DNA from 4 places in the Pseudomonas sp. MC6 genome. Region 2 is predicted to be linked to each of the others. Evidence: predicted binding sites of a transcription regulator. Region 2 holds the regulator's gene; each other region holds the start of a gene.
What was found. The regulator sigma-54, encoded in region 2, starts transcription at its own class of promoters, with help from an activator protein. The targets are predictions, from matches to a motif close to ANTGGCATNNANNTTGCTNT.

Region 1 (7,266 bases), 960 kb from region 2:
ATGACCCGATTTACGCTTGGCTGCCCGGCACGCAGACTTACGTTCGAGTCACCGACGAAGTGTTGGCGGAAATTCATCAGGGCAAGCATCGTTATTGAAACTGGCTATGGCGTGACTTGAGAAAAAGGGGGTGACAGCCAGCGTCTCGCTCGGGAAACTGTCGGCTTTCCGATTGACCGAAAGTGGAGTTGCACCATGTCCGACCAAAGCCGCCAGATGACCCCTGAAGAAGCTGCCGAATTCACCGAGCAGGTTTTCAACAAGGCGCGCGACGGTGATGCCGAGATGCTTGATCGTCTGGTCACGGCCGGTTTGCCGGTGAACCTGAAAAACAGCAAGGGCGACACATTGCTGATGCTGGCCAGCTACTACGGCCATGTGGATGCGGTGCAAGTGCTGCTTAAACACAAGGCCGACCCGGAAATGCGCAATGGCAACGGCCAGAGTCCGATTGCCGGTGCGGCGTTCAAAGGTGATCTGGCAGTGGTCAAGGCGCTGGTCGAGGCGGGTGCCGAGATTGAGGGCTCGTCGTTTGACGGGCGTACGGCGCTGATGATGGCAGCGATGTTCAACCGTGTTGAAATCGTTGAATACCTGATCAGCAAAGGCGCCAACGCGCAGGCCAAGGACGCCAATGGCGTGACTGCGCTGGACGCTGCACGGACGATGGGCGCGGTTGATACCACTGCTCAGTTGGAAAAGCTGTCGGGCTGAAATCCCTTCTGATGGACTGTGGCGAAGGAGAGAATGCGCTATCCTTCGCGCCCTCGAAATTCACCTTCGCCACAGGATCCGCCCTCATGAAAGCTGCACTCGTCGAACTCATCAGCAAAATCAGCTCCGGCTGCATGGGCGAGGACGAGATCGTGAAAGTCGCCGACGAAGCGGCACAGGCCTACGCCGATGCCGATGCTTTTCTGGCAGCCAACCCCGACATCAACTACGACGACACCTTCCCGATCCCGCTGGGCGAGTGGGTCGTGGTCGGTAGCTTGCCGGAAACCGTGCTGTTCCAGGCAGACACCTATGGCGACCTGTTCGCGCAGATCGTCGCCTCGTTCGGCCCAGGCGTGGATTTCAACCTCAAGCCCAAGCAATTGGCCAAGACCGAAGCGCTGGTCGCGCTCAACCGCATCCAGGTGCAGATGAGCAGCATGAACAAGGAAAACGGCGGCTACACGCTGATGAACTTCAGTCAACTGCTCGACGACGAATTGCAAATGGTGTTGGTTTTCGGCAACGACGTGCCTCGGGTGCTGGAACTGTGCGCCGAAGTCGGCATCGCCGCCGCGCCTTCGCTGGAAGCCTTGAAGATCGCCGTTCACGTCTGAACGTAATAAAAGGGAACCCTGCGCGCGACCGTCTATCCTAAAAGTGCATGCCACTATTCTGGAGCGACACCATGGGTTCCACGTTCAACGGTCTGATTGGCCTGATCATCCTTGCCCTCGACATCTGGGCCATCATCAATGTGCTGAAAAGCGGCGCGACCACCGGGATGAAAATCGTCTGGGTGTTGCTGATCATCCTCCTGCCAGTGCTGGGCCTGATCATCTGGGCGATCGCCGGGCCGCGCGGCAACGTGCGGATCTGACCCGATCCCGAGAACACCGCAATACCCTGTAGGAGTGAGCCTGCTCGCGATAGCTATTTTCCAGTCAATGAGTCAGTGACTGAAAAACCGCTATCGCGAGCAGGCTCACTCCTACAAGGGATTATGGTTTGCCGATGAAGTGAGGTTCGACCTGTCATCTTCGGCAACGTAGAATGCGCGCCTTTCCCGGGCAATCGTCCCCACGATTGGCGCCCGCGCATTCATCGGAGCACTTGACCATGACCGTCACCAAAACCAGCGAGTACCTGGAAACCCTCTACGAAGGCTACGGCCAGCGTTTTCGCATGGAAAAACTGCTGCACGAAGTGCGCACCGAACACCAGCACCTGGTGATCTTCCAGAACCCGCGTATGGGCCGTGTCATGGCGCTGGACGGCGTGATCCAGACCACCGAAGCCGACGAATTCATCTACCACGAAATGCTCACCCACGTGCCGATCCTCGCTCACGGCAGTGCCAAGCGCGTGCTGATCATCGGTGGCGGTGACGGCGGCATGTTGCGCGAAGTGGCCAAGCACGCCGGTGTCGAGCACATCACCATGGTCGAGATCGACGGCACCGTGGTCGACATGTGCAAAGAGTTCCTGCCGAACCACTCCAGCGGCGCCTACGACGATCCACGTCTGAACCTGGTGATCGACGACGGCATGCGTTTCGTCGCCACCACCACGGAAAAATTCGACGTGATCATCTCGGATTCCACCGACCCGATCGGCCCGGGCGAAGTGCTGTTCTCGGAAAACTTCTATCAGGCCTGCCACCGCTGCCTGAACGAGGGCGGCATCCTCGTGACCCAGAACGGCACGCCGTTCATGCAGATCGACGAAGTGAAAACCACCGCCGGTCGCCTCAACAGCCTGTTCCCGGACTGGCACTTCTATCAGGCGGCCGTACCGACCTACATCGGCGGCTCGATGACATTTGCGTGGGGCTCGACCAACCCGGCCTACCGCAAGCTCAGCCGTGAAACCCTGCAACAGCGCTTCATCGGCAGCGGCATCGTTACCCGCTACTACAACCCGGAAATCCACATCGGCGCCTTCGCCTTGCCGCAATACGTGCTGCAGGCGATCAACAAGCCAAGCAACGACTAAAAGAACACTGCAACTCCCCTGTGGGAGCCGGCTCGCTCCCACATTTGTTTGCCCCCCACGATAGATGTCGTTTTTTTCATCTTTGCCCGCTGTAATCCTTTTGAACCAACTTTCGGCGTACACAGTCGAGATAGGTGTAAGCCCATTTGCGGGTTTGATCGAGGAGGCACCGATGCAAAAGTGGAAAGTCACTTTCGTGGACGATCATGGTGAAATTGTCGATGAGGTGTTCGAGCGCGCGGAATGCCCCAGCGACGATGAGGCCGCTCGATTGATCAAGGCACGGCTTCTGCCCGTCGCCGCCGAACTGGACCTGAACGATCTGGAAGGGCGCACCGCCGATGCGGGCGTGAAAAACCTGAAAACCCAGAACAGCATCGAAATCCGCAGCATTACTCCCGTCTGACATTCTTCCTGACACCTTTCACACCAGGCCTTGGCAGCGGCTCTAACTTGGGGCTACTCTGCAAGCGAGATCAGCGAACGGATCGCTAAGGTCTGGTCTTGTCAGCTACATGCTTGTTCCCGCGTGCAACCACGTTGCCGTAGTACTTTGGCCAGAGGCCCGGGGCGGGAATACGGAAAGTCTATCCATCTATGCGAGGGGGACGATTCATGAGCACAGCCTATCAAGAAGACATCAGCAGCAATGTTCTGCGCCGCATGAAAGAAGGCGGTTTCGATTTTTCCCGATTCCATCCCATCGAGTTCTACGCAATTTTCCCGGACGAGGAGCGGGCGCGCAGGGCGGCAGGCAAATTTCGCGGTGAATCCATCAATGCTCAGGTCAGCGTGCGTGATGACGGTGCGTGGGCGCTGGAATTGAGCAAAGTGATGTACGCGACGTATGACGATATCGGCGACTTCGAGCAGGGATTCTCTGCCGTGGTTGAACCTTTGGGCGGCATCATCGAAGGCTGGGGCGTGAAGCAGGAGGTGCGCAATCGCCACCGTTTGAACTGATCTCTGATTTCAATGGTTGAACAACGGCTGACCTTCGGGTTGGCCGTTGTCGTTTCCGGCGTACGCAAAGCGCCGTGGCAAAACCCTGAAACAAGAAACCGAGGCAAAAAAGAGCCACCGGAGAGGGTGGCTAAAAGGGAAGACCGACAAGGAGAGGAAACCGGTCAGGGTTACAGCGGGGCGGGCTGCGAGGGCAGTCCAGATCAGTTGAGCTGGCGACTTCGCGGCGCTGTGCACGCGGAAGTTTTGCAGCGAATGCGCGGATTATCCGCAGGCAGCGCCGGGCAGTGAAATCAACTCTGACTATGCTGGTGATAGGCGATGCAGTGCGTCGCAATGAAGCGGGGGCAATCCGGTTGGGGCATTTGCCGCACAGGAATGGTGCGGTGCCTGCGGCGTGTATTTCCAACCGATTGAAATCAAAGCGTTTATGCCGATGGCACGGGCCTTGCGAAGGCCTGTATGTCCGGGTGACAAGGAGTACGGCATGATCCGCACCTATTTTGATGAGATGTACGATGCCGGCGGCCAGGTTCGCCCGCATTATCGGGAGTTCGCCCGCTGGCTGGCCGACACGCCTGACGAACTGCTGGCTCAACGGCGACGCGAGGCCGATCTGCTGTTCCATCGCGCCGGCATTACCTTCACGCTCTACGGCGACGAGCAGGGCACCGAGCGCCTGATTCCTTTCGACACCATTCCGCGCAGCATCCCTGCCAGTGAATGGCGGATCGTCGAGCGCGGCTGCATCCAGCGCGTCAAAGCGTTGAACATGTTTCTCGCCGACCTCTATCACGAGCAGCGCATCATCAAGGCCGGGATCATTCCCGCCGAACAGGTGCTGGCCAACGAGCAATACCAGTTGGCGATGCAAGGCCTGGATCTGCACCGCGATATCTATTCGCACATCTCCGGCGTCGATCTGGTGCGTGATGGCGACGGCACGTATTACGTGCTCGAAGACAACCTGCGCACGCCGAGCGGCGTTAGCTACATGCTCGAAGACCGCAAGATGATGATGCGCCTGTTCCCGGAGCTGTTCGCCGCCCAGCGCATTGCGCCGATCGATCACTACCCGAACCTGTTGCTCGATACCCTGAAAAGCTCAAGTCCGATCGATGACCCAAGCGTGGTGGTGCTGACGCCGGGGCGCTTCAATAGTGCGTTCTTCGAGCACGCTTTTTTGGCGCGGGAAATGGGCGTGGAGCTGGTCGAGGGTGCGGATCTGTTCGTGCGTGACGACAAGGTTTTCATGCGCACCACTGACGGCCCGAAAGCGGTGGACGTGATCTACCGCCGCCTCGACGATGCGTTCCTCGATCCACTGGCGTTCAATCCTGATTCGATGCTTGGTGTGCCGGGGCTGCTGTCGTCCTATCGCTCGGGCAACGTGGTGCTGGCCAACGCCATCGGTACCGGCGTGGCGGACGACAAATCGGTGTATCCGTTTGTCACCGACATGATCCGTTTTTACCTCGACGAAGAACCGATCCTGAAGAACGTGCCGACCTGGCAATGCCGCAACCCGTCTGAACTTTCCCATGTCCTGGCCAATCTTCCAGATCTGGTGGTCAAGGAAACCCAAGGCTCGGGTGGTTACGGGATGTTGGTGGGGCCAGCATCGACGAAGGCCGAAATCGACGCCTTCCGCGAGCGCATCAAAGCCAAGCCGCACGCATACATCGCGCAACCGACGCTGTCGCTGTCGACCTGTCCGACCTTTGTCGAAAACGGCATCGCCCCGCGCCATATCGACTTGCGTCCATTTGTCTTGTCCGGGCGCGAAACCCGCGTGGTGCCTGGCGGTTTGACCCGTGTGGCACTGCGCGAAGGCTCCCTGGTGGTGAATTCCTCCCAGGGCGGCGGAACCAAGGACACCTGGGTGGTCGAGGATTGAAGGAAGCTTGCCATGTTAAGTAGAACTGCCTCGGATCTGTATTGGATGTCGCGTTACCTGGAGCGGGCGGAAAACCTCGCACGGATGCTCGACATCAGTTATTCGCTGTCGCTGATGCCGCAGGACGGCCGTGGTGACGGTCTGCACGAACTCGCCATGCCGCTGCTCATCACTGGCACCCTCGACGATTATCTGGAGCGTCACGGCGCGCTGCATGCCGAACGCCTGCTGCACTTTTTTGCCCTCGACGCCGCCAACCCGGCGAGCATTTACAGCTGCCTCGGCGCGGCGCGGGCCAGCGCCCATGCGGTGCGTGGGCGCATCACGGCGGATATGTGGGAGAACATCAATTCGACATGGTTGGAGATTCGCGGGATCGCCGAACAGGGTCTCAGTCGCTATGGAATGAGCCGTTTCTGCGAGTGGATCAAGGAACGTTCACACCTGTTCCGTGGTGCGTCGTACGGCACGATCATGCGCAACGATGCGTTTCGTTTCATTCGTCTCGGGACGTTTATCGAGCGCGCGGACAACACCTTGCGACTGCTCGATGCCCGTTATGAAATGGCCGGTGATCAGGCCGAAGCGGTCAGCGACGGCACTGCCCACGCCTATTATCAGTGGAGTGCCTTGCTGCGTGCGTTGTCTTCCTTTGAGGCCTACACCGAAATCTACCGCGATGCGCCCGGCGCCCGTCACGTCGCCGAGTTGCTGCTGTTGCGCGCCGATGTACCGCGCTCACTGCGTGCCTGCACCGAAGAGATTGATCAGATCCTCGCGCAACTGCCCGGTGCCAACGGTCGTCCGGCGCAACGTCTGGCGGCAGAGATGGACGCGCGCCTGCGTTACACCGGCATCAACGAAATTCTCGAGGAAGGCCTGCACGCCTGGCTGACCGAATTCATCCCGCTGGTGCGCCAGTTGGGTAACGCCATTCACAGTTCATACCTGGAGGCTGCATGAGACTTTCCATAAGCCACGAAACCACCTATCACTACGAAGATCAGGTGCGGGCGAGCATCCAGTACCTGCGGCTGACACCCCACGACAGCGAGCGTCAGCACGTGTTGAGCTGGCAGCTCGACCTGCCGCGCCCGGTGCGTGCGCAACTCGATCCGTTCGGCAATATCCTGCATGTGCTGACCATGGATGAACCGCACGAAGCGATCATCATCGGCGCGCGCGGGCAGGTTGATATCGACGAACTGCGCGAGGCCGAGCATGAGAGCCAGTCGGCGCTGCCGTTCCTGCGCTTTACTCGCTTGACCGAGGCGGACGAGGCCTTGCGCGCGTTTGCCGAGAGGTCCTGCAAGCAACGGCGGGATCGCACCGCGCTGATTGATCTTATGCACGGTTTGAATCAACACATGACTTACACGCCGGGATCCACCGAGGTCGATACCAGCGCCGCTGAGGCCTTCGCCGGGCGTGCGGGTGTTTGCCAGGATCATGCTCACGCGTTTCTGGCTTGTGCACGTAGTCTCGGGATTCCGTCGCGTTATGTGTCGGGGTACTTGTACAGCGAGGATTGCGAACATCTCGCCAGCCACGCCTGGGCAGAAGCATGGCTGGATGACGCCTGGTACAGCTTTGACGTGACCAATCAACTGGCGCGGCCGGAGCGGCACTTGAAACTGGCGGTGGGTCTGGATTATCTGGATGCCTGCCCGGTGCGCGGCATGCGCCGGGGCGGCGGG
Region 2 (7,266 bases):
TGCCGATCATCGCGCAAAACTTGTTGAGCAGCATCGAACTGCTGGCCAACTCCAGCCGCCTGCTCGGCGACAAAGCCATCGCCAGCTTCAAGGTCAACGAGTCGCGCTTGAAAGAAGCGTTGTCGCGCAACCCGATTCTGGTCACCGCGCTCAACCCGATCATCGGCTACCAGAAAGCCGCCGAAATCGCCAAGCAGGCTTACAAGGAAGGTCGTGCGGTGATCGACGTCGCTCTGGAACACACCGATCTGTCGCGCAGCCAACTGGAAGAGTTGCTCAATCCCGAGAAACTCACCGCCGGCGGCGTGTAAACCCCGCAAACGCTTTGGAGGCTCACCATGGAGCACTGGAAACGCACGATCGAACGGGCCAATCGCTGCTTCATGCTCGGCGAATTGATCGACGCCCGTGAGGCTTACCTGCAAGCCCTGGCCCTGGCGCAAGTGTTGTTCGAACGCTGGGCGGATGCCGACGAAGCGGTGGCGGCCTGCGTCATCTCCCATCACAACCTGGCCGATCTGCACTTGCGCCTGAACCAGCCGGAGGAGAGCGCCGAATACCTCTGCGCGATCCATCAACGACTGTTGCAGACCATGCAGGACGAGCGCCTGCGCCCGGCATTGCGTGAAGCGGCGCTGCGCCAGAGCAGCAAGACCTACGTCGAGCTGCTGAATTTCATCAGTGAACACGGCGAATACCCGCGCACCCAGCGCCTGCTGCACCCGGATACCGGCAATGCGCGCCGCGCGCCTGCCCCTCATCACCATGGAGTCCATTGAAATGGCTTTTACCTTGCCTGCCTTGCCTTACGCCTACGACGCGCTCGAACCGCACATTGACGCGCAGACCATGGAGATTCATTACACCAAGCATCACCAGACCTACATCAACAACCTCAACGCCGCCGTGGAAGGCACTGAATACGCCGAATGGCCGGTAGAAAAACTCGTCGCCAGCGTCAAGGTGCTGCCGGAAAAGCTCCGCGCGGCGGTGATCAATCAGGGTGGCGGTCACGCCAACCATTCGTTGTTCTGGGAGGTCATGGTGCCAAGCGGCGGTGGCAAACCGGATGGCGCGCTGGCCAAGGCGATTGATGAGCAACTGGGGGGGCTCGACAGTTTCAAGGAAGCCTTCACCAAAGCCGCACTGACCCGTTTCGGCAGTGGCTGGGCCTGGCTCAGCGTGACGCCGGAGAAAAAACTGATTGTGGAGAGCAGCGGCAACCAGGACAGCCCGTTGATGAACGGCAACACGCCGATTCTCGGTCTCGATGTCTGGGAGCACGCCTACTACCTGCGCTACCAGAACCGTCGCCCGGAATACATCAACGCGTTCTACAACGTAATTAACTGGCCTGAAGTGGCTGCGCGCTATCAGGCCGCACTGGTTTAAGTCTTCTATAAAAACAATCCAAGGCTGACTATGGGCACTGAAACACTGGCGATCGGAAGTGGGCGTATGTTTCGTTACGCAGTGGGATCGCTGTTGCTGTTGGCGGGCATGACCTTGCTGGTTGCCCACGGGCTGGAATGGCTGAATCTGCAACCGAGGCTGTCGCGGGCGTTGCAGGGTGGCGCGATCTGCGCCCTCGGCACGGCGCTTGGCGCGGTGCCGGTGCTGGTGATTCGGCGCATGCCACAGGCACTCAGCGATACCTTGCTGGGTTTTGGCGCGGGTGTGATGCTGGCCGCTACGGCGTTTTCGCTGATTGTGCCGGGCATTGCCGCTGCCGGAAACCTTGGTCTGACACCGTGGGGCGCCAGTGGACTGATCTGTTTCGGCATCATGCTGGGTGCGTTCGGGTTGTATCTAGTCGATCGTCAGCTGTCCGGAGCCTCACCGGAAATGCTGGTGGGGACGCCGGAGCATCCGGTGATTCCTCCACGGATCTGGTTGTTCGTGTTCGCCATCATTGCCCATAACATTCCGGAAGGCATGGCTGTCGGCGTGTCTGCTGGCGGCGGCATGCCGGATGCGGACAGCCTGGCCATGGGCATTGCCCTGCAGGATGTGCCGGAAGGTCTGGTGATTGCGCTGGTATTGGCCGGGGCAGGAATGTCGCGGGTCAAGGCGTTCCTGATCGGCGCGGCGTCAGGTCTGGTCGAGCCGGTGTTTGCGTTGCTGTGTGCGTGGCTGGTAGGTCTGGCGCAGGTGCTGCTGCCATTAGGTCTGGCACTGGCGGCGGGGGCGATGTTGTTGGTGGTGACCCACGAGGTCATCCCGGAGTCACGGCGCCATGGTCATGACAAACTGGCCAGCCTTGGCCTGTTGATCGGGTTTTGTCTGATGATGGTGATGGATACCGCATTAGGTTGACGATCAAAAGATCGCAGCCTGCGGCAGCTCCTACATTGGAATGCGTTCAGTGTAGGAGCTGCCGCAGGCTGCGATCTTTTGATTTTGGCTGTCAGCCGCCTTCATCGAAGTAGTTGTTGATCAACGCCACCAGCGCATCCAGCGCTTCCTGTTCCTGATGCCCTTCAGTACTCAAATAAATCTTTGTGCCCTTGCCAGCCGCCAGCATCATCATCGCCATGATGCTTTTGCCATCGACCGTAGTCTCTGGCGTGCGGCCCACCCTGATCGTGCAATCCGGATACTGCCCAGCCACCCCGACGAACTTGGCCGATGCGCGGGCATGCAGGCCCAGCTTGTTGATGATTTCGATTTCCAGAGCAGGCATCGCGGTGTGAATCCTTTAAGTGAGGTCGCGGTGGCGAACCTGGACGTTCTTCAGGGTTTTCTGCAGGGCCTGACCCAGTCGTTCAGTCAGGTAGACGGAGCGGTGATGTCCGCCGGTGCAGCCAATGGCAATGGTGACGTAGGCGCGGTTGCTCGCAGCGAAGCGCGGCAGCCACTTGTGCAGGTAGGCGAAAATGTCCTGGAACATTTCTTCGACCTCCGGCTGCGCCGCCAGATATTCCGCCACCGGCGCATCGAGACCCGATTGCGCACGCAGCTCCGGCTTCCAGTACGGATTGGGCAGGCAGCGCACATCGAATACCAGATCCGCGTCTACCGGCATGCCGCGTTTGAAGCCGAATGACTCCACCAGAAACGCCGTGCCCGGCTCCGGCTGGTTCAGCAGGCGCAGCTTGATCGAGTCGCGCAGCTGATACAGGTTCAGATTGGTGGTGTTGATCTTCAGGTCCGCGAGGTCGGCAATCGGGCCGAGCAGGGCGGTTTCATCCTGGATCGCCTCGGCCAGCGAGCGATTGGCGTTGCTCAGCGGGTGGCGACGGCGGGTTTCGGAGAAACGCTTGAGCAGGGTTTCTTCGTCGGCGTCCAGATACAGGACATCGCACTGGATGTGCTTGGCGCGGACATCTTCGAGCAGCTCGGGAAAGCGCGTCAGATGACTCGGCAGGTTACGCGCATCGATCGACACGGCCACCAGCGGTTGCGCCAGCTCAGTATGAATCAGCGCACGTTCGGCCAGTTCCGGCAGCAAGCCTGCGGGCAGGTTGTCGATGCAGTAATAGCCGTTGTCCTCAAGGACATCCAGAGCCGTACTTTTACCCGAGCCGGAGCGGCCGCTGACGATGATCAAACGCATGATTAATGCCCGTTCTGCTCGCTCAGGACGACCTGATACAAGGCTTCGCTACTCGGTGCGCTACGCAGCTTTTCGCGCACTTCCTTACGATCCAGCATGCTGGCGATCTGACGTAGCAACTCCAGATGCGCATCGGTGGCGGCTTCCGGGACCAGCAATACGAACAGCAGGTCAACCGGCGCACCGTCGATGGCGTCGAAATCAATAGGTGCTTCAAGGTGCATCAGCGCACTGATAGGCGCTTCGCAACCCTTGAGACGGCAGTGAGGAATGGCGATGCCGTTGCCAAAACCGGTGGAACCGAGTTTTTCACGGGCAATCAACGCCTCGAAGACATCTTGCATCTCCAGAGCCGGCACTTCGCGGGCGATCAGGTTGGCAATTTGTTCGAGGGCTTTCTTTTTACTGCCACCCGGCACGTTCACGAGGGAACGGCCGGGGGTCAGGATACTTTCAAGTCGGATCATGGAATGGGGGGTTATCGACCGGTCGCGCCCTGGAGCAGGCTCTGGGTCTTTTCCTTATGCTTTTTGAGTTGTTTATCCAGCTTGTCGGTCAAGGCGTCGATCGCGGCATACATATCGGTATGTTCTGCGTTGGCGACCACTTCACTGCCGGGGATATGCAAGGTGGCTTCGATTTTCTGCTTAAGCTTTTCGACGCACATCGTGACTTGCACGTTGGTGATCTTGTCGAAATGGCGCTCTAATCGTTGAAGTTTCTCATTGATGTAGTCGCGCAGAGGTTCGGTCACTTCCAGTTGGTGTCCACTGATGTTGACTTGCATACAGCTTCTCCTTCGTTGCCAGTGCATAAAGCGGCAGGCTGGATAGCCTGCCACTGGAACGCTGTAACGTGGCTTACATCAACCGCTTGCGTTCGCTCGAAGGCGCGATCCCGAGGGATTCGCGGTACTTGGCGACGGTGCGGCGAGCCACCTGAATGCCTTGTGCCTCCAGTAAACCAGCGATCTTGCTGTCACTCAACGGCTTTTTCTGATTTTCCGCGGCAACCAGTTTTTTGATGATCGCGCGGATCGCCGTGGACGAGCATTCGCCGCCTTCGGAGGTGCTGACGTGGCTGGAGAAAAAGTATTTCAGTTCATAAATACCGCGTGGGGTATGCATGAATTTTTGCGTGGTCACCCGGGAAATTGTCGATTCGTGCATGCCGACCGCCTCAGCGATATCGTGCAGGACCAACGGCTTCATGGCTTCGTCGCCGTACTCCAGAAAACCGCGCTGATGCTCGACGATCTGGGTGGCTACTTTCATCAGGGTTTCGTTGCGGCTCTGCAGGCTCTTGATGAACCAGCGAGCTTCCTGCAACTGATTGCGCATGAAGGTGTTGTCGGCGCTGGTGTCGGCACGACGGACGAAACCGGCGTACTGGGCGTTGACGCGCAGGCGTGGCACCGACTCCTGATTGAGCTCGACCAGCCAGCGTTCGTTATCCTTGCGTACGATAACGTCAGGGACGACGTACTCGGCTTCGGTGGATTCGATTTGCGAACCCGGGCGTGGATTAAGGCTCTGCACCAACTCGATGACCTGGCGCAGCTCGTCTTCCTTGAGCTTCATGCGGCGCATCAACTGGCTGTAGTCGCGGCCGCCGAGCAGGTCAATGTAGTCGGTGACCAGACGTTTCGCTTCCGCCAGCCACGGGGTCTTGGCAGGCAACTGGCGCAATTGCAGCAGCAGGCATTCGCCGAGGTTGCGGGCGCCGATACCGGCTGGTTCAAATTGTTGAATGCGGTGCAGGACGGCTTCGATTTCGTCCAGTTCGATGTCCAGTTCCGGGTCGAACGCCTCGAGGATCTCTTCGAGAGTTTCGTCGAGGTAGCCCTGATTGTTGATGCAGTCGATCAGGGTGACCGCGATCAGGCGATCGGTGTCGGACATCGGTGCAAGGTTCAGTTGCCACAGCAGGTGGCTTTGCAAGCTCTCGCCGGCGGAAGTGCGGGTGGTGAAGTCCCACTCGTCATCATCGCTGCTGGGCAGGCTGCTGGCACTGGTCTGGTAGACGTCCTCCCAGGCGGTGTCGACCGGAAGTTCGTTGGGAATACGCTCGTTCCATTCGCCGTCCTCGAGATTGTCGACCGTCGGGGCGGTTTCCTGATAGGAGGGTTCCTGGATCTCGGTGTTGGGCTTCTGTTCGGCGTTGTCGGCCATGGGGTCGGAATTGTCGAAGTCTTCGCCTTCTTCCTGGCGTTCGAGCATCGGATTGGATTCCAGCGCCTCCTGGATTTCCTGTTGCAGATCCAGGGTCGACAATTGGAGCAGACGGATGGCCTGTTGCAGCTGCGGTGTCATCGTCAGCTGCTGGCCCATTCTCAAGACTAGCGATGGTTTCATGGCAGGGGCTTAACACCTTATTCGCCGGCGCTATGCGCCATCCACTACAGGGCGCCGAAGCGCCAAACTTAAGCAAATTATATGCCTGAAACTGAAGTGTTTGCCTAGAGCGCTGTAACAATTAAAGCGTATTAAATCCTGCTTGAATCGATACAGCGCCCGGGCGGCGCACCGGGCACTGTTGCGCTTACAGGCGGAACTCGTGGCCCAGATACACTTCCTTGACCAGATCGTTGGCCAGGATGGTTTCTGCATCGCCCTCGGCAATCAACTGACCGTCGTTGACGATGTAAGCGGTTTCGCAGATGTCCAGCGTCTCACGGACGTTGTGGTCGGTGATCAGTACACCGATGCCCTTGGCCTTGAGGTGGTGGATGATCTGCTTGATATCGCCGACCGAGATCGGATCGACACCGGCGAACGGTTCGTCGAGCAGGATGAATTTCGGTGCCGTTGCCAGCGCGCGAGCGATCTCCACCCGGCGGCGTTCACCACCGGACAGGCTCATGCCGAGGTTGTCGCGGATGTGACTGATGTGGAATTCCTGCAGCAGGCTTTCCAGCTCTTTGCGACGGCCGGCCTTGTCGAGCTCCTGGCGGGTCTCGAGTATGGCCATGATGTTGTCGGCCACCGACAGTTTGCGGAAGATCGACGCTTCTTGCGGCAGATAGCCGATCCCGGCCTTGGCACGACCGTGCATCGGCTGGTGGCTGACGTCCAGATCATCGATCAGCACGCGGCCCTGATCGGCCTGTACCAGGCCGACGATCATGTAGAAGCAGGTCGTCTTGCCGGCGCCGTTCGGGCCGAGCAGGCCGACGATCTGGCCGCTGTCGATCGACAGGCTGACATCACGCACGACCTGGCGGCTTTTATAGGCCTTGGCCAGGTGCTGAGCTTTCAGAGTTGCCATTACTGGGTTTTCTCGTCGGTTTTCTTCTTCGGCTGGATCACCATATCGATGCGCGGACGCGCTTCGGTGACCTTGCTGCCGGTAGCGCGACCGGCGCTGGCCAGTTTCTTCACGGTGTCATAGACGATTTTCTCGCCTTGCGTCGTGTTGTTGTCCTTGTCGACCACCTTGGCCTTGTCGATCAGCACGACGCGGTTTTGCGCAGCGTGGTACTGGATCGTTACGCCCCAGCCCTGTACAGGCTTGGCATCACCTTGAGTCTGCAGCTGTTCGAAGTAGGCGAGGTTGCCCACCGACGTCACGACGTCGATATCGCCAGCCGGCGTACGGGTGATGGTCACCGTGTTGCCTTTAACGATCATCGAACCCTGGGTAATGATCACATCACCTTTATAGGTGGCGATGCCGTTCTTGTCATCCAGTTGGGCGTCGTCGGCCTGAAT
Region 3 (7,266 bases), 1.0 Mb from region 2:
GGTCGCCCAAGGCTTTGAAGTAGTCGGTCATGGCTTTGGCTTTCGGCCGCTCAGGCGCATTTTTTGCCAGCCAGGCGAACAGCACCAGAGTCAGGATCAGCGGAATCAAAGCGAAACCGAAGACATTGCTCCAGCCGAACGCGGCGGCGAGCACCGGTGCCAGCAGCGCGGCGAACACGGTGCCGGAGTTGCCCGCACCGGCGATACCCATGGCTTTGCCTTGATGCTGTGGTGGATACCATTGCGAGGCCAAGGGCAGGGCGACGGCAAACGACGCGCCGGCCATACCAAGAAACAGGCCGAGTATCAGCGCCTGTTCGTAACTGTGAATGCCGATTTTCCAGGCGCCGAACAATGCGCAGATGACGATGACCTGGCCGATCAGCCCGGCGGTTTTCGGCGACAGTCGATCGGCGAGCATGCCCATCACGAAGCGCAGTACGGCGCCGGCGAGGATCGGTGTGGCGACGACGAGGCCGCGTTGTTGCGTGGTCAGGTGCAGGTCGGCGGCAATCTGCACCGCCAGCGGGCCGAGCAGGTACCAGACCATGAAGCTCAGGTCGAAATAGAGGAAGGCCGCGAACAGGGTCGGGGTGTGGCCGGATTTCCAGAAGCTTGAATTCATCGCGCACCTCAGCTGAAAAGAGTCTCGAAAGGAGTCATGCAACAGCAGGTGGAGCGCCGCCACGGCCGCACCACCGGCCCCGAGCTGTGGGGCCAAAACGCAAAAACGCCGCTACCTGATGCGCCGGTTGGGCGAACGGGTGAGCGACGTCTTTGTCGTGGGTGGGGCAACCGCCGTTGGTTACCTGTGCGTTTTACGTAGCGAGATTTGTGCCAACAGCTGAAAGATCAAAAGCCCCTCACCCTAGCCCTCTCCCAGAGGGAGAGGGGACTGACCGAGGTGTCTTGCGCAAAACATCGACCTGAAACACGGAGTCGAATATGGATTCACCGAAAATCGTTCAGGTCGGCAGTATTACTGCGCCATCCCCCAATCAGTCCCCTCTCCCTCTGGGAGAGGGCTAGGGTGAGGGGCTTTTCAGCGGTGAGAACACCTCAGCCAAGCAACTCACTCATCGCAATAATCTGCTCCGCCACCTGAATCAGCTTCTGCTGCCGACTCATCGCCTGCCGCCGCATCAGGGTGTAAGCCTCTTCCTCATTGCAATCCTTCATCTTCATCAACAAACCCTTGGCCAGCTCAATACGCTTGCGCTCAGCCAATTGCTGATCACGCGCCTGCAACTGCGCACGCAAGGCCTGATCACTCTCGAAACGCGCCATCGCCACATCCAGAATTGGCTGCAGACGCTGGGCGTGAATGCCTTCGACGATGTAAGCACTGACCCCTGACTTGATCGCCTGGCGCATCACCCCCGGATCATGTTCATCGGTAAACATCACGATTGGCCGTGGCTGGTCGCGGCTGACCAGCACCACTTGCTCCATGACATCGCGGCTCGGTGACTCGGTATCGATCAGAATCACGTCCGGGCGCACCGTTTCGACGCGTGCGGGCAGGTCGATGGTCAGGCCGGACTCGTCGATCACCTCGAAACCGGCCTCGGTCAACGCAGCTTTCAGGCGACCGACTTTTTTCGCTGTGTCGTTGATCAACAGAATGCGCAACATGTTCGCGGTCTCCTGTCAGCGGCGGGCGAGAAGGGGGGCGTCGTCGTTCAACGCGTGCAGCTTGAAACTGCGCGCGTAGCCGGCGGGATCGCTGCCGTCCCAGACTTTGCCGTCGAGCAACTGGCTGCTGCGCATGTCTGTGCCCCACGCCGCTACGCCGACTGCCGTCGCAGCATCGCGGTAGATATCCATTTGCTGGACCTGACGGGCGACGGCGAGGTAATCCGGATCCTCACGCAGCAGGCCCCAGCGGCGGAACTGGGTCATGAACCACATACCGTCCGACAGATAGGGCAGATTCACCTCGCCGTTGCCGTGAAAACGCAGCGCGTGTGGATCCTGCCAGCGATTGCCGAGTCCATCGGCATAATCACCGAGAAAACGCGGCTCGATGCACGAAAGCGGCGCGTCCAGATATTCCGGAGCGCTGAGCAATTGCGCGGTGCTACGGCGATTCTCCGGGCTTTCTTCGATGAAGCGGCTGGCCTCAAGAATCGCCATCACTAACGCCCGTGCAGTGTTCGGGTATTGCTCGACAAATTCACGGGTGCAACCAAGGACTTTTTCCGGGTGATCGGGCCAGATGGTCTGGCTGGTGGCCAAGGTGAAACCGAGATCCTGCTGCACCGCACTGGCCGCCCAAGGCTCGCCGACACAAAAACCGTCGATGCGCCCGGCTTGCAGGTGCGCGACCATTTGCGGCGGCGGCACGACGACGCTGTCGACGTCCTGCAATGGATGAATGCCCTGACTCGCCAGCCAGTAATACAGCCACATGGCATGAGTGCCGGTGGGAAAGGTCTGGGCGAAGGTGAGTTTTGCGCGGCTTTGGTGCACGTGGCGGTCCAGCGCTTCAGGACTGGTCACGCCAAGGTTCTGGAGACCGTGGGAGAGGTTGAGGCTCTGACCGTTCTGGTTCAGGCCCATCAGCACGGCCATATCGGTCGGGGCGACGCCGCCGATGCCCAGGTGCACGGCGTAAATCAGGCCATACAGACTGTGCGCGGCATCCAGTTCGCCGCTGACCAGTTTGTCGCGCAGATTCGCCCAGGAGGCCTGGCGCTTCAGGTTCAGCGTTAGGCCGTAAGGCTGGGCAAAGCCCTGTGTGGCAGCAACGACAACCGATGCGCAGTCGCTCAACGCCATGAAACCGAGGTTGATTGCAGTCTTTTCCGGGGCATCGCTGCCATTGACCCAGGCCAGTGGCCCTACCGAAGGTTCATTCATACACCGCCACCTCGAAAAAAAGCGCCGCCGCGGACTTTGCGCAGGCAAAACCCGGGACGACGCCATTGTCCTTGCCCGCGTGCCGTCATTGGCCTTGCGCGCTGATGGCAAGGAGGGTGCAAGGCATATGCCAGTGACAGCGATTTGCGCGTGCGCCTCGCGCCGCAGGTCGATGCCCGGCTATAATCGCCGCCTCTTTTCGCCGCCCGAGTCATCGCCGCCCATGTACACCCTGGCCCGTCAGCTGTTGTTCAAACTTTCCCCGGAAACCTCCCACGATCTGTCGCTGGATCTGATCGGCGCGGGTGGGCGTTTGGGCCTCAACGGCTTGCTGTGCAAGGCGCCGGCGAAGAAACCGGTGACGGTCATGGGCCTCGAATTCCCGAACCCGGTGGGTCTGGCCGCCGGTCTGGACAAGAACGGCGCGGCCATTGATGGCTTCGCGCAACTTGGTTTCGGTTTTGTCGAAATCGGCACCGTGACTCCGCGCCCGCAGCCGGGCAACCCGAAACCACGGATTTTTCGCTTGCCGGAAGCCGAGGCGATTATCAATCGCATGGGCTTCAACAACCTCGGTGTCGATAACCTGCTGGCGCGGGTGGCAGTGGCGAAATACAAAGGTGTGCTGGGCATCAACATCGGCAAGAACTTCGATACTCCGGTTGAACGTGCGGTCGACGATTACCTGATCTGCCTGGACAAGGTCTACGCCCACGCCAGCTATGTGACGGTCAACGTCAGCTCGCCAAATACCCCGGGCCTGCGCAGCCTGCAGTTCGGTGATTCGCTCAAGCAATTGCTCGCGGATCTGGCCACGCGCCGCGCTGAACTGGCGTTGCGTCATGGCAAACATGTGCCGTTGGCGATCAAGATCGCGCCGGACATGACCGATGAAGAAACCGCGCAGGTGGCTCAAGCGTTGATCGAAACCGGCATGGACGCGGTGATCGCGACCAACACCACCCTCAGCCGGGTTGGTGTTGAAGGCATGGAGCATGGCGACGAGGCGGGCGGTTTGTCGGGCGCGCCGGTGCGGGAGAAGAGTACCAATACGGTGAAGGTGCTGGCCGGTGAGCTGGCTGGGCGTTTGCCGATCATTGCCGCGGGCGGGATTACTGAAGGCAAGCATGCGGCCGAGAAGATCACCGCCGGTGCGAGCCTGGTGCAGATCTACTCCGGCTTCATCTATAAAGGCCCGGCGCTGATTCGCGAATCGGTCGACGCGATCGCCGCCCTACGCTGATCCCCCTAGGCTGACCTGGCCAATGTAGGAGCCTTCGGCAGCTCCTACACGAAATGTGTGTCAGCCAGACAGGCATAAAAAAGGGCTCCTCGAAGGAGCCCCTGGGCCGCAGCCCGCCGTCCGGGAAGGACGTGCATGGTAAGTCGTTACAAATTCAGATTGTCGTGTCGGAATAAATGCCCTGTGTCAGCCGACGGCGTGAAGTTCGTTGAGTCTGTGGATTCCCGCAGTGCCGGTCATACCGTCCCAGTTGTCGCCGCGTCCTTCTCGCCAGCCGTTAATCCAGGCTTGACGTACCGACGGTAGAGTAAATGGGCAAAGCTCACGGGATTTGCCACCAACGCCATATTGATATCCGCGCAAAAATGCTCTTTCCAACGGATCACGCTTAAGTCTTCTCATAGGGTGTTTCCCTCACTTGTTGACTGTTTTGTGTCGCGTTGACCTCAACTGAGGTCTGGCAGAAGAAACCTGCCATGGTGCGGCTCGCTGCCGGCGTGGCGAGCCAAGGTGTTGACGCCGTTGCGACGTCAACCTGTGTTCAGTTCTAACCAATGAGTCACACCGAGGGAATGATCGTTTTGTCATAAGGACGTAACGAAATTAGTGCTACAGCCATAAGTAACGACGGGTTTCATGCACGGTTTTTCAGCAAACCCCGGTATGATCGGCCCCGCGCTGGATGATGGGGTTAATTCTTTAGTGAGAATGACCCACGTTTGCGCTGGGGTATAAAGCGACGAAGGGTCGCTTTAAGACTTTTTGTTGCATCAACTTTTTTATCTGTCCCGGCATCTAAGCTCTTTTAACCCGAGCAGCGGGGATGGAACGGCACACCTTCGTGCCACACGGGCGTTCTTTTAGAAAAGCGCCTGATTGAAAACCGGATCGGCAATGCGTTGCCGATTCACTAGCCAAAGGCTCTGGAAATACCATGTCCGACCGTTTCGAACTCTTCCTCACTTGCCCTAAAGGCCTTGAAGGCCTGCTCATCGAGGAAGCCGTCGGGCTTGGCCTTGAAGAAGCGCGCGAGCACACTTCCGCCGTGCGTGGCATGGCGACCATGGAAACCGCTTATCGCCTGTGCCTCTGGTCGCGTCTGGCCAACCGTGTGTTGCTGGTGCTCAAGCGTTTTCCGATGAAAGACGCTGAAGACCTCTACCACGGCGTGCTCGACATCGAGTGGCAGGATCACATGCTCAGCGACGGTACCTTGGCCGTTGAATTCAGCGGCCACGGCTCAGGCATCGACAACACCCACTTCGGTGCCCTGAAAGTCAAAGACGCCATCGTCGACAAACTGCGCACCCCACAGGGCGACCGTCCGTCGATCGACAAGCTCAACCCGGATCTGCGCATTCACCTGCGTCTGGATCGCGGCGAAGCGATTCTCTCCCTCGACCTCTCCGGCCACAGCCTGCACCAGCGCGGCTATCGCTTGCAGCAAGGTGCGGCACCGCTGAAGGAAAACCTCGCGGCAGCCATCCTGATCCGTTCCGGCTGGCCACGCATTGCTGCCGAAGGCGGCGCACTGGCTGACCCGATGTGCGGTGTTGGTACGTTCCTCGTCGAAGCCGGCATGATTGCCGCCGACATGGCGCCGAACCTGCGTCGTGAGCAGTGGGGTTTCACCGCCTGGCTCGGTCACGTCCCGGCGCTGTGGAAAAAACTCCATGAAGAAGCCGTCGAACGCGCCGCTGCCGGTCTGGCCAAGCCACCGCTGTGGATTCGTGGTTATGAAGCTGACCCTCGTCTGATTCAACCGGGTCGCAACAACGTTGAGCGTGCCGGCCTGAGCGAGTGGATCAAGATCTACCAGGGCGAAGTCGCGACCTTCGAGCCGCGTCCGGATCAGAACCAGAAAGGTCTGGTGATCTGCAACCCACCGTACGGCGAGCGTCTCGGTGACGAAGCCAGCCTGTTGTACCTCTACCAGAACCTCGGTGAGCGCCTGCGTCAGGCCTGCCTGAATTGGGAAGCGGCGGTATTCACCGGCGCGCCGGATCTGGGCAAGCGCATGGGCATTCGCAGCCACAAACAGTATTCGTTCTGGAACGGCGCACTGCCGTGCAAACTGCTGTTGATCAAAGTGCTGCCGGATCAGTTCGTCACCGGCGAGCGTCGTACCCCGGAACAGCGTCAGGCCGAGCGCGAGCAAGCGGCTTACGACCAGACTCCGGACGAGCCGCAAGAGCGCAAATTCAACAAGAACGGCAACCCGATTAAACCGACGCCAGCCCCGGCACCGGTGATCGAGCAACCGCGCTTGAGCGAAGGCGGGCAGATGTTTGCGAACCGCCTGCAAAAGAACCTCAAGGCCATGGGCAAGTGGGTCAAGCGCGAAGGCATCGATTGCTACCGCGTCTACGATGCCGACATGCCTGAGTACGCGATGGCCATCGACCTGTACCACGATTGGGTGCACGTCCAGGAATACGCCGCGCCAAAATCCATCGATCCGGAAAAAGCCTCGGCGCGCATGTTCGACGCCTTGGCCGCCATTCCGCAGGCGCTGAACGTCGACAAGAGCCGCGTGGTGGTCAAACGCCGCGAACGCCAGAGCGGCACCAAGCAGTACGAGCGTCAGGCTGCACAGGGCAAGTTCAATGAAGTCAGCGAGGGCGGCGTGAAGTTGCTGGTCAACCTCACCGACTACCTCGACACGGGTCTGTTCCTCGACCACCGCCCGATGCGCATGCGCATTCAGAAAGAGGCCGCCGGCAAGCGCTTCCTCAATCTGTTCTGCTACACCGCGACCGCCAGCGTACACGCGGCCAAGGGCGGCGCGCGCAGCACCACCAGCGTCGATCTGTCGAAGACTTACCTCGACTGGGCGCGCCGCAACCTGTCGTTGAACGGCTACTCGGACAAGAACCGTCTGGAGCAGGGCGATGTCATGGCGTGGCTGGAAAGCAGCCGTGACGAGTACGACCTGATCTTCATCGATCCGCCGACGTTCTCCAACTCCAAGCGCATGGAAGGCATCTTCGACGTGCAACGTGATCAGGTGCAGTTGATCGACCTGGCCATGGCCCGTCTGGCAACCGGCGGTGTGCTGTATTTCTCCAACAACTTCCGCAAGTTCCAGTTGGAAGAAAACCTCGCCGAGCGTTACGCGGTCGAGGAAATCAGTGCGCAGACCATCGATCCGGATTTCGCCC
Region 4 (7,266 bases), 2.0 Mb from region 2:
GAGCATCAGCCAACTAATAGAGCGACTGGTATGACGCCTTCGCGAGCAGGCTCGCTCCCACATGGAAAGCGTTCCGACAGAAGAATCTGAACAATCCTGCTCCATGCGAGGTACTTCGGAACCAGAATCGCGTGCCATACTCCAAGGCACTCCGATTCAGACAGATGAAGCCGCACATGCCCAAAGGATTGATTCGCGCGATTGGCGCCCTGTTGACTGCTCTGGCCCTCTACAGCCTGCTGGGGTTTCTGATTTTGCCAGGCATCGCCCTGCGTGTGGCCAATCAACAACTGGCCAATTACGCCACGGTGCCTGCGCATATCCAGCGTGTCGAACTCAACCCGTTCAGCCTTGAAGTCACCCTGTGGGGGCTGGTCATTGGCGAGCCGGGCAAGGAACAGATCGGTTTCGATCGCCTGTACGCCGACCTGCAAATCGACAGCCTGTGGACCAAAGCCCTGCATCTGGCGAACATCGAGCTGGACAAGCCGAAGAGCGAAATCCTGTTCGCCAAAGACGGCAAGCTCAACCTGCTGGGCCTGTTCAATGTGCCGGCCAGTGAGCCAACACCAGCCGACCCCAACGCCAAACCGTTCCCGCTGCGCATCGACAACATCAAACTGGCTGGCGGCGTCGTGCACTTTGAAGACGTGCGCCCGAGCGAACCCATCGAGTTTCTCTACGATGACCTCAGCTTCGAACTGAAAAACCTCAGCACCCTCCCCGAAGACAGCGCCGACATGACCCTGGTCGCCATCGGCCCCGCTGGCGGCCGGATCGACTGGAGTGGCAATTTCAGCCTGATCCCGTTCACCTCCGAAGGCACCCTGAAAGTCACCGACGGCAAGATGAAAGCCTTCTGGCCCTACGTGCGTGATTCAGTGCCCTTGGTGCTTGAAGACGGTGTGATCAGTCTCAGCAGCGAATACAAACTCAATCTGTCGAAAGAAACCGAACTGCAGTTGAACAACGTGGCGGTGAGCATCGCGCCGTTTGCCATCAAAGCCCCGGACGGACGGCCACTGGCGAAACTCGAACGCCTCGACGTCAGCGAAACCTCGGTGGATCTGGCCAAGCAACAAGTCGTGGTCGGCAAGATCCGCAGCAACAAACTGGAAACCTGGGCAGCCCTTGAAGCCGACGGACAACTGGACTGGCAGAAACTGTTCGCCAGCCAACCGTCGAAACCCGCCGCCAAAGCCGCCGCAGAACCGGCAGACACGCCGGCCGCTGCCGACTCGCCAAAAGCTGAACCCACTGCGCCGAGCAAGCCTTGGCAGGTGCTGCTCAAAGACGTGCAATTGCGTAACTACACCGTGCATCTGGCCGACCGTTCGGCAACACCTGCGGTGGCACTGGATATCACCCCGCTGAACGTCGACCTGCAAGACTTCGACAGCCTCAACGGTTCGCCCTTCCAGCTCAAGCTCGATAGCGGCGTGGGCAAGCAAGGCAAGATCACGGCCGACGGCACCGTCAATCTCGCCCCGGTCAACGCCCAGCTCAATGTGAAAACCCAGGACATCGACCTGCGCGTCGCACAGTCCTACATCAACCCGTTCATTCGCCTGGAACTGCGCAGCGGCATGCTCGGCAGTGATCTGAAGGTCAATCTGAAAAGCACCGAACCGCTGGCGCTCAGCGTCACCGGACGGGCGCAGATCGATCAACTGCACACCCTCGACACTCTGAAAACCCGCGACTTCCTCAAGTGGCAGCAGGTGGTCGTCGAAGGCCTGAATTATCAACACGGCGACAGCCTGTCGATCGACAAGGTCAACCTGTTCCAGCCTTATGTGCGGTTCATGATCAACGATGATCGCACCACCAACATTGACGATCTGCTGATTCCGCAGCCCGCCGACAGCGGCACCAAAACCACAGCGGCGAAACCGGCCAGCAACGAAAAACCGCTGGGCATTCACATTGGCAGCATCGCCATCAACGACGGCTCGGCCAACTTCGCCGACTTCAGCCTGACGCCGAACTTCGCCACCGCCGTGCAGCAGCTCAACGGCCAGATCGGCACCATCGACAGCCGTCAGGCGAAACCGGCCAGCGTCGACATCAAAGGCAAGGTCGACCGCTATGCACCGGTGACCATCAAGGGCGCGGTGAATCCGTTCGACCCGATGGCCAGCCTCGACATCGCTACCAGTTTCAAACGCGTCGAGCTGACCACGTTGACGCCCTACTCCGGCAAATTCGCCGGGTACCGCATCCGCAAAGGCCGGCTCAACCTCGACCTGCATTACCTGATCACCAAGGGCCAGCTCAAAGCCGAAAACAAAGTGGTGGTCGAGCAATTGCAGCTCGGCGAAAAAGTCGACAGCCCGGATGCCGTGAGCCTGCCGCTGAAATTGGCGATTGCCTTGCTCAAGGATGTCGACGGCAAGATCTCCATCGAATTGCCGGTGACCGGCGACTTGAACAACCCGCAGTTCAGCGTGATGCCGATTGTCTGGCAGACCCTGCGCAACCTGATCGTCAAAGCCGCCGCCGCGCCATTCAAGATGATTGGCGGCCTGATCAGTGGTGGCAGTTCGCAAGACCTTGGCACCGTGTCGTTTGCTCCGGGTTCCAGCGAGTTGAGCAAGGATGCCGAAGCGGCGCTGATCAAACTGTCTCAGGCGCTGAAGGAGCGTCCGGCACTGCGTCTGGAGATCGAAGGCACGGCCGCCAAAAGCAGTGACGGCCCGTTGCTCGCCGAGCAGCGTCTGGAACGTGAATACCAGTACAACTACTACAAGATGCTCCAGCGTCGTGGCGATAAAGTCCCGGCTCAGGCGTCGCTGCTGCAAGTGCCCGACAGCGAGAAAGGTCCACTGCTCGAGGGCATTTACCGCACCCGCCTGAAAACCCAGCCGCCGGCCGAATGGAAGGATCTGGGCAAGGAAGAACGCACGGCGAAGATGCGCGAAGGGGTGATCCAGTTCTGGAGTGGCAGCGATGTGTTGCTGCGCCAATTGGGTCAGGACCGTGCCAGCAGCATCAAGGATTATCTGGTTGATAAAGGCCAACTGGCAGACGACCGCGTGTACTTCATCGACGCCAATCTGGGTGAAGCCGAGAGCGATGGCCGCGTAGTAACGCAAATGCATCTGGATGCCGAGTGATGAAACCGCAGTGGCTGGCCTTGATCGCAATGACGTTCGCGGCCAGTCACGCCTCGGCGTCCGATACCCTGCGCTGCGGCAGTCAGTTGATCAGCCTTGGCGACCGCTCAAGCGAAGTCCTGCAAAAGTGCGGTGAGCCGGTCAGTCGCGATTTGCTCGGCTACAAGCGCAGCGCCAATCGCCGCGAGGAGTTTCAGGTCGAGGAATGGACCTACGGCCCAAGTAACGGCATGTTTCAATACCTGCGCTTCGAAGGCAATCGCCTGCGCCAGATCAACAGCAAACGCGGTAACTGACCCGACACCGATTCCCCCTGTAGGAGTGAGCCTGCTCGCGATAGCGGTCTGTCAGCTAATCAAATTGCGGACTGACACACCGCTATCGCGAGCAGGCTCACTCCTACATTTGTTTTGTGTTGTCTCTGAAATAGAACAGGCCCCGACACAAGTGGCGGGGCCTGTAATGGTCACATCCGTGTGACCGTTCGCATGAACTCTAAAGTTGCGGCAGACGTATTGCTCGGCCCGTCTGTCGCGCCTTCTCCCGGTCCAGGCGAGAAGTCATGCCTTACTCGGCTTTCAGGCCGTCAGCGGAGACCGCTTTGACGCCTTTGATTTTCTTGGCGATCGCAACAGCAACGTCTTTCTGCGATTCAGTTACAGCAGTAGTCGACGACAGCGATACAACGCCTTTGTTGGTTTCTACTTTGATGTCAGTGCCTGGAATGCCTTTTTCGGTGACCAAGTCAGCTTTGACTTTGGTGGTGATCCAAGTGTCAGAAGTAGCTTCTTTAGCCTGGGTGACTTCACCGGCAGCCAGAGTCATTGGAGCCTGGGTAGCCTGAGTGGATTGTGCGAATGCACCGGAAGCCATGGTCAGGGTCAGCGCGGTAGCAGCAGCGGCAGTGATAGCGAACTTCTTCATACGAGTAACTCCTGTTTTTCTGGAAAGTCTGCTGGTTGTCTTGTCAGCAGGGTTACCAAGGTAGTTGCGAACGCTGTGCCAACTTTTGCAGCTATATAATTTCTTTATAAATCAACAAGTTATACTTATCACGAATTTTCGAAATCATGCAATTTGCATGAGCCGGACAATATTCGCATGCAACTTGCGGTTTTTTGGAAAGTTCCTAAGACGCTGAAATTATTGAAGCTTTTGTGAACGGCTGCGCAATGAAAAATGCCCCGCATTGCGGGGCATTCTGGTCAGCACACAACCCAGTTATGTACCACTGGCGGTGCAGCCTTTAGGCGAGTAATCCGGCGACACGTTTGTAGTACACGCCCACCCAGTGGTGGCGGTACGTGTCAGAGTGATTGTTTTACCCAGCACAGGAGCTGGCGCGTTGGCGATCGTACAAACGATTGTTCCCGCACCATCGGCGGCAGTACCGGAGGCCGTCAGCGCGCAATTGGATGTCGAGGTCGCCGCATCGCCCTTCACGATGGCCAGTGTCGGATTGGTTCCTTGATTGATGGTGTCTTCAAACGGCACCTTCAGCGCACTGATCTCCGCCAGCCCCGCCGTTACCTTCGACCGCGCCTGATACTTGGAATACTGCGGCAAGGCGATGGTCGCCAGAATCCCGATGATCGCCACCACGATCAGCAGTTCGATCAGAGTAAAACCTTGTTGTTTTTTCATAGACACGCTCCATGCATGAGTCGAAATCTCATGATCTGCAAGGGACGCAGCATAGGCCATGCCAACGCCTCCAAGCCCAGCCCGTTGGGCGCGAACCCCCTACAACGCCTTTTCCTACAACCCGCAACCGCACTATCTGACAATTTTTGTCACCTGCACCGGGCGTGTTTGGCGCTGTCACTTGACTAGGCTATAAGTCATGAACTGCAAGCGTGCGGGATCCCCATGAATGACATCGCTCTGAGCGGTCTGGCCAAACAATTGGTGCAGGCCGAACTGCTCACGGAAAAAGGCGCCCAGCAAGCCTGGCAACAGGCCCAGCGCAATCGCCTGTCGCTGGTCAGCTATCTGGTGCAGAACAAACTGGTGAAAAGCTCACAGGTCGCCGAGATCGCTTCCGAGCACTTCGGCATGGCGTTCCTCGATCTCAACTGTCTGGACAAGGAAACCCAGCCCAAAGGCCTGGTCAGCGAAAAACTCGTACGCCAGCATCACGCCCTGCCTTTGTGGCGACGCGGCAACAAGCTGTTCGTGGGGATTTCCGACCCGAGCAATCATCAAGCGATCAACGACATTCAGTTCAGTACCGGGCTGAGCACCGAAGCCATTCTGGTCGAGGACGACAAGCTCACCGATGCCATCGAGAAGTTCTTCGACACCCACACCAGTGGCCTGGAAGACATGGCCGATGTCGATCTCGATGGCCTCGATGTCGAATCAATCGACGACAGCAAACAGGAGGCCATCGGTGGCCTCGATGCCGACGATGCGCCGGTGGTGCGTTTCGTTCACAAGATGCTGCTAGACGCGATCAAGAGCGGCTCATCCGACTTGCACTTCGAACCTTACGAGAAGAACTACCGGGTGCGGGTGCGCACCGACGGCATCCTGCGCGAGGTGGCCAAGCCACCGGTTCAACTGGCCGGGCGCATCGCCGCACGCCTGAAAGTCATGGCCAGCCTCGATATCTCGGAACGGCGCAAACCGCAGGACGGGCGGATCAAGATGCGTCTGTCGAAGAGCAAGTCGATCGATTTCCGCGTCAACACCTTGCCGACCCTGTGGGGCGAGAAAGTGGTGATCCGGATCCTCGACCCGTCCAGTGCGCAGATCGGCATCGACGCCCTTGGCTATGAACCAGAGCAGAAAGACCTGTACATGGCCGCGCTCAAGCAGCCACAGGGCATGATTCTGGTCACCGGGCCCACCGGATCGGGTAAAACCGTGTCGCTGTACACCGGCCTGAATATCCTCAACACCGTCGACATCAACATCTCCACCGCTGAAGACCCGGTGGAAATCAACATGGAAGGCATCAACCAGGTCAACGTCAATCCCAAACAAGGACTCGACTTTGCTCAGGCGCTGCGCTCGTTTCTGCGCCAGGACCCGGACGTGATCATGGTCGGCGAGATCCGCGATCTGGAAACCGCCGAGATCGCGATCAAGGCTGCGCAGACCGGTCACCTGGTGCTCTCGACCCTGCATACCAACAGCGCCGCGGAAACTCTGACGCGCCTGCATAACATGGGCATTCCCGGTTTCAACATCGCCACGTCGGTCAGTCTGATCATCGCCCAGCGCCTGGCGCGCAAACTGTGCAGCCACTGCAAGAAGCCCATCGAGATCCCACGCGAAACTTTGATCAAGGAAGGCTTCCCCGAGGAACGCATCGGTCATTTCACGATCTACGAGCCGGTCGGTTGCGATCACTGCAACGGCGGTTACAAGGGACGGGTGGGGATTTATGAAGTGGTGAAAAACACACCGGAGCTGCAACGCTTGATCATGGCCGAAGGCAACTCGCTGGAAATCGACATTCAAATGCGCCGCGACGGCTTCGACGACCTGCGCACCTCCGGGCTGCACAAGGCCATGCAAGGCATCACCAGCCTTGAAGAAATCAACCGGGTCACCAAGGACTGAACATGGCGGTCAAGGCAGCGAAAATCAGCATTTATGCCTGGGAAGGCACGGACAGGAAAGGCAGCAAAGTCACTGGCGAATTAAGTGGACAGAACCCTGCACTGATCAAGGCACAACTGCGTAAACAGGGGATCAATCCCGGCAAAGTACGCAAGAAGACCGCGTCGTTGTTGAGCTTTGGCAAACGCATCAAAGCCCAGGACATTGCTCTGTTCACCCGGCAGATGGCGACCATGATGAAGGCTGGTGTGCCGCTGCTGCAGTCGTTCGACATCATTGGCGAAGGCTTTGAAAACCCGGCCATGCGCAAACTGGTGGACGAGGTGAAGCAGGAGGTCGCGGCCGGTAACAGCTTCGCCACAGCCCTGCGCAAGAAGCCGCAGTATTTCGACGAGTTGTATTGCAATCTGGTCGACGCCGGCGAGCAGTCCGGCGCACTCGACACGTTGCTGGAACGGGTCGCGACCTATAAGGAAAAAAGCGAACGGCTCAAGGCCAAGATCAAAAAAGCCATGACCTACCCCACCGCCGTGGTGCTGGTGGCAGCAGTCGTGACCGGAATACTGCTGGTTAAAGTGGT

Region 1: a site for sigma-54 is predicted at 4,108-4,127, ahead of ACOYXE_RS13600 (circularly permuted type 2 ATP-grasp protein). Genes of this name have one in related genera too.
Region 3: a site for sigma-54 is predicted at 2,978-2,997, ahead of ACOYXE_RS13320 (CmpA/NrtA family ABC transporter substrate-binding protein). Genes of this name have one in related genera too.
Region 4: a site for sigma-54 is predicted at 4,807-4,826, ahead of ACOYXE_RS27095 (pilin). Genes of this name have one in related genera too.

What each region holds. Positions count from the first base shown of each region.
Region 1 covers NZ_CP186504.1:3,059,819-3,067,084, reverse strand. The annotation lists gene ACOYXE_RS13635 (long-chain-acyl-CoA synthetase) at 1-98, shown strand, start outside; gene ACOYXE_RS13630 (ankyrin repeat domain-containing protein) at 196-714, shown strand; gene ACOYXE_RS13625 (hypothetical protein) at 801-1,331, shown strand; gene ACOYXE_RS13620 (PLDc N-terminal domain-containing protein) at 1,403-1,594, shown strand; gene speE (polyamine aminopropyltransferase) at 1,834-2,709, shown strand; gene ACOYXE_RS13610 (hypothetical protein) at 2,882-3,115, shown strand; gene ACOYXE_RS13605 (ribonuclease E inhibitor RraB) at 3,325-3,672, shown strand; gene ACOYXE_RS13600 (circularly permuted type 2 ATP-grasp protein) at 4,160-5,569, shown strand; gene ACOYXE_RS13595 (alpha-E domain-containing protein) at 5,582-6,532, shown strand; gene ACOYXE_RS13590 (transglutaminase family protein) at 6,529-7,266, shown strand, end outside.
Region 2 covers NZ_CP186504.1:4,017,057-4,024,322, reverse strand. The annotation lists gene ACOYXE_RS18140 (class II fumarate hydratase) at 1-311, shown strand, start outside; gene ACOYXE_RS18135 (hypothetical protein) at 339-779, shown strand; gene ACOYXE_RS18130 (superoxide dismutase) at 781-1,392, shown strand; gene ACOYXE_RS18125 (ZIP family metal transporter) at 1,423-2,316, shown strand; gene ACOYXE_RS18120 (HPr family phosphocarrier protein) at 2,408-2,683, opposite strand; gene rapZ (RNase adapter RapZ) at 2,699-3,556, opposite strand; gene ptsN (PTS IIA-like nitrogen regulatory protein PtsN) at 3,559-4,023, opposite strand; gene hpf (ribosome hibernation-promoting factor, HPF/YfiA family) at 4,035-4,343, opposite strand; gene ACOYXE_RS18100 (RNA polymerase factor sigma-54) at 4,417-5,910, opposite strand; gene lptB (LPS export ABC transporter ATP-binding protein) at 6,098-6,823, opposite strand; gene lptA (lipopolysaccharide transport periplasmic protein LptA) at 6,823-7,266, opposite strand, start outside.
Region 3 covers NZ_CP186504.1:2,991,510-2,998,775, reverse strand. The annotation lists gene ACOYXE_RS13330 (nitrate/nitrite transporter) at 1-625, opposite strand, end outside; gene ACOYXE_RS13325 (ANTAR domain-containing response regulator) at 1,060-1,635, opposite strand; gene ACOYXE_RS13320 (CmpA/NrtA family ABC transporter substrate-binding protein) at 1,651-2,862, opposite strand; gene ACOYXE_RS13315 (quinone-dependent dihydroorotate dehydrogenase) at 3,086-4,105, shown strand; gene rmf (ribosome modulation factor) at 4,292-4,507, opposite strand; gene rlmKL (bifunctional 23S rRNA (guanine(2069)-N(7))-methyltransferase RlmK/23S rRNA (guanine(2445)-N(2))-methyltransferase RlmL) at 5,040-7,266, shown strand, end outside.
Region 4 covers NZ_CP186504.1:6,017,112-6,024,377, reverse strand. The annotation lists gene ACOYXE_RS27110 (DUF748 domain-containing protein) at 165-3,116, shown strand; gene ACOYXE_RS27105 (DUF2845 domain-containing protein) at 3,116-3,412, shown strand; gene ACOYXE_RS27100 (BON domain-containing protein) at 3,684-4,040, opposite strand; gene ACOYXE_RS27095 (pilin) at 4,338-4,760, opposite strand; gene pilB (type IV-A pilus assembly ATPase PilB) at 4,986-6,686, shown strand; gene ACOYXE_RS27085 (type II secretion system F family protein) at 6,689-7,266, shown strand, end outside.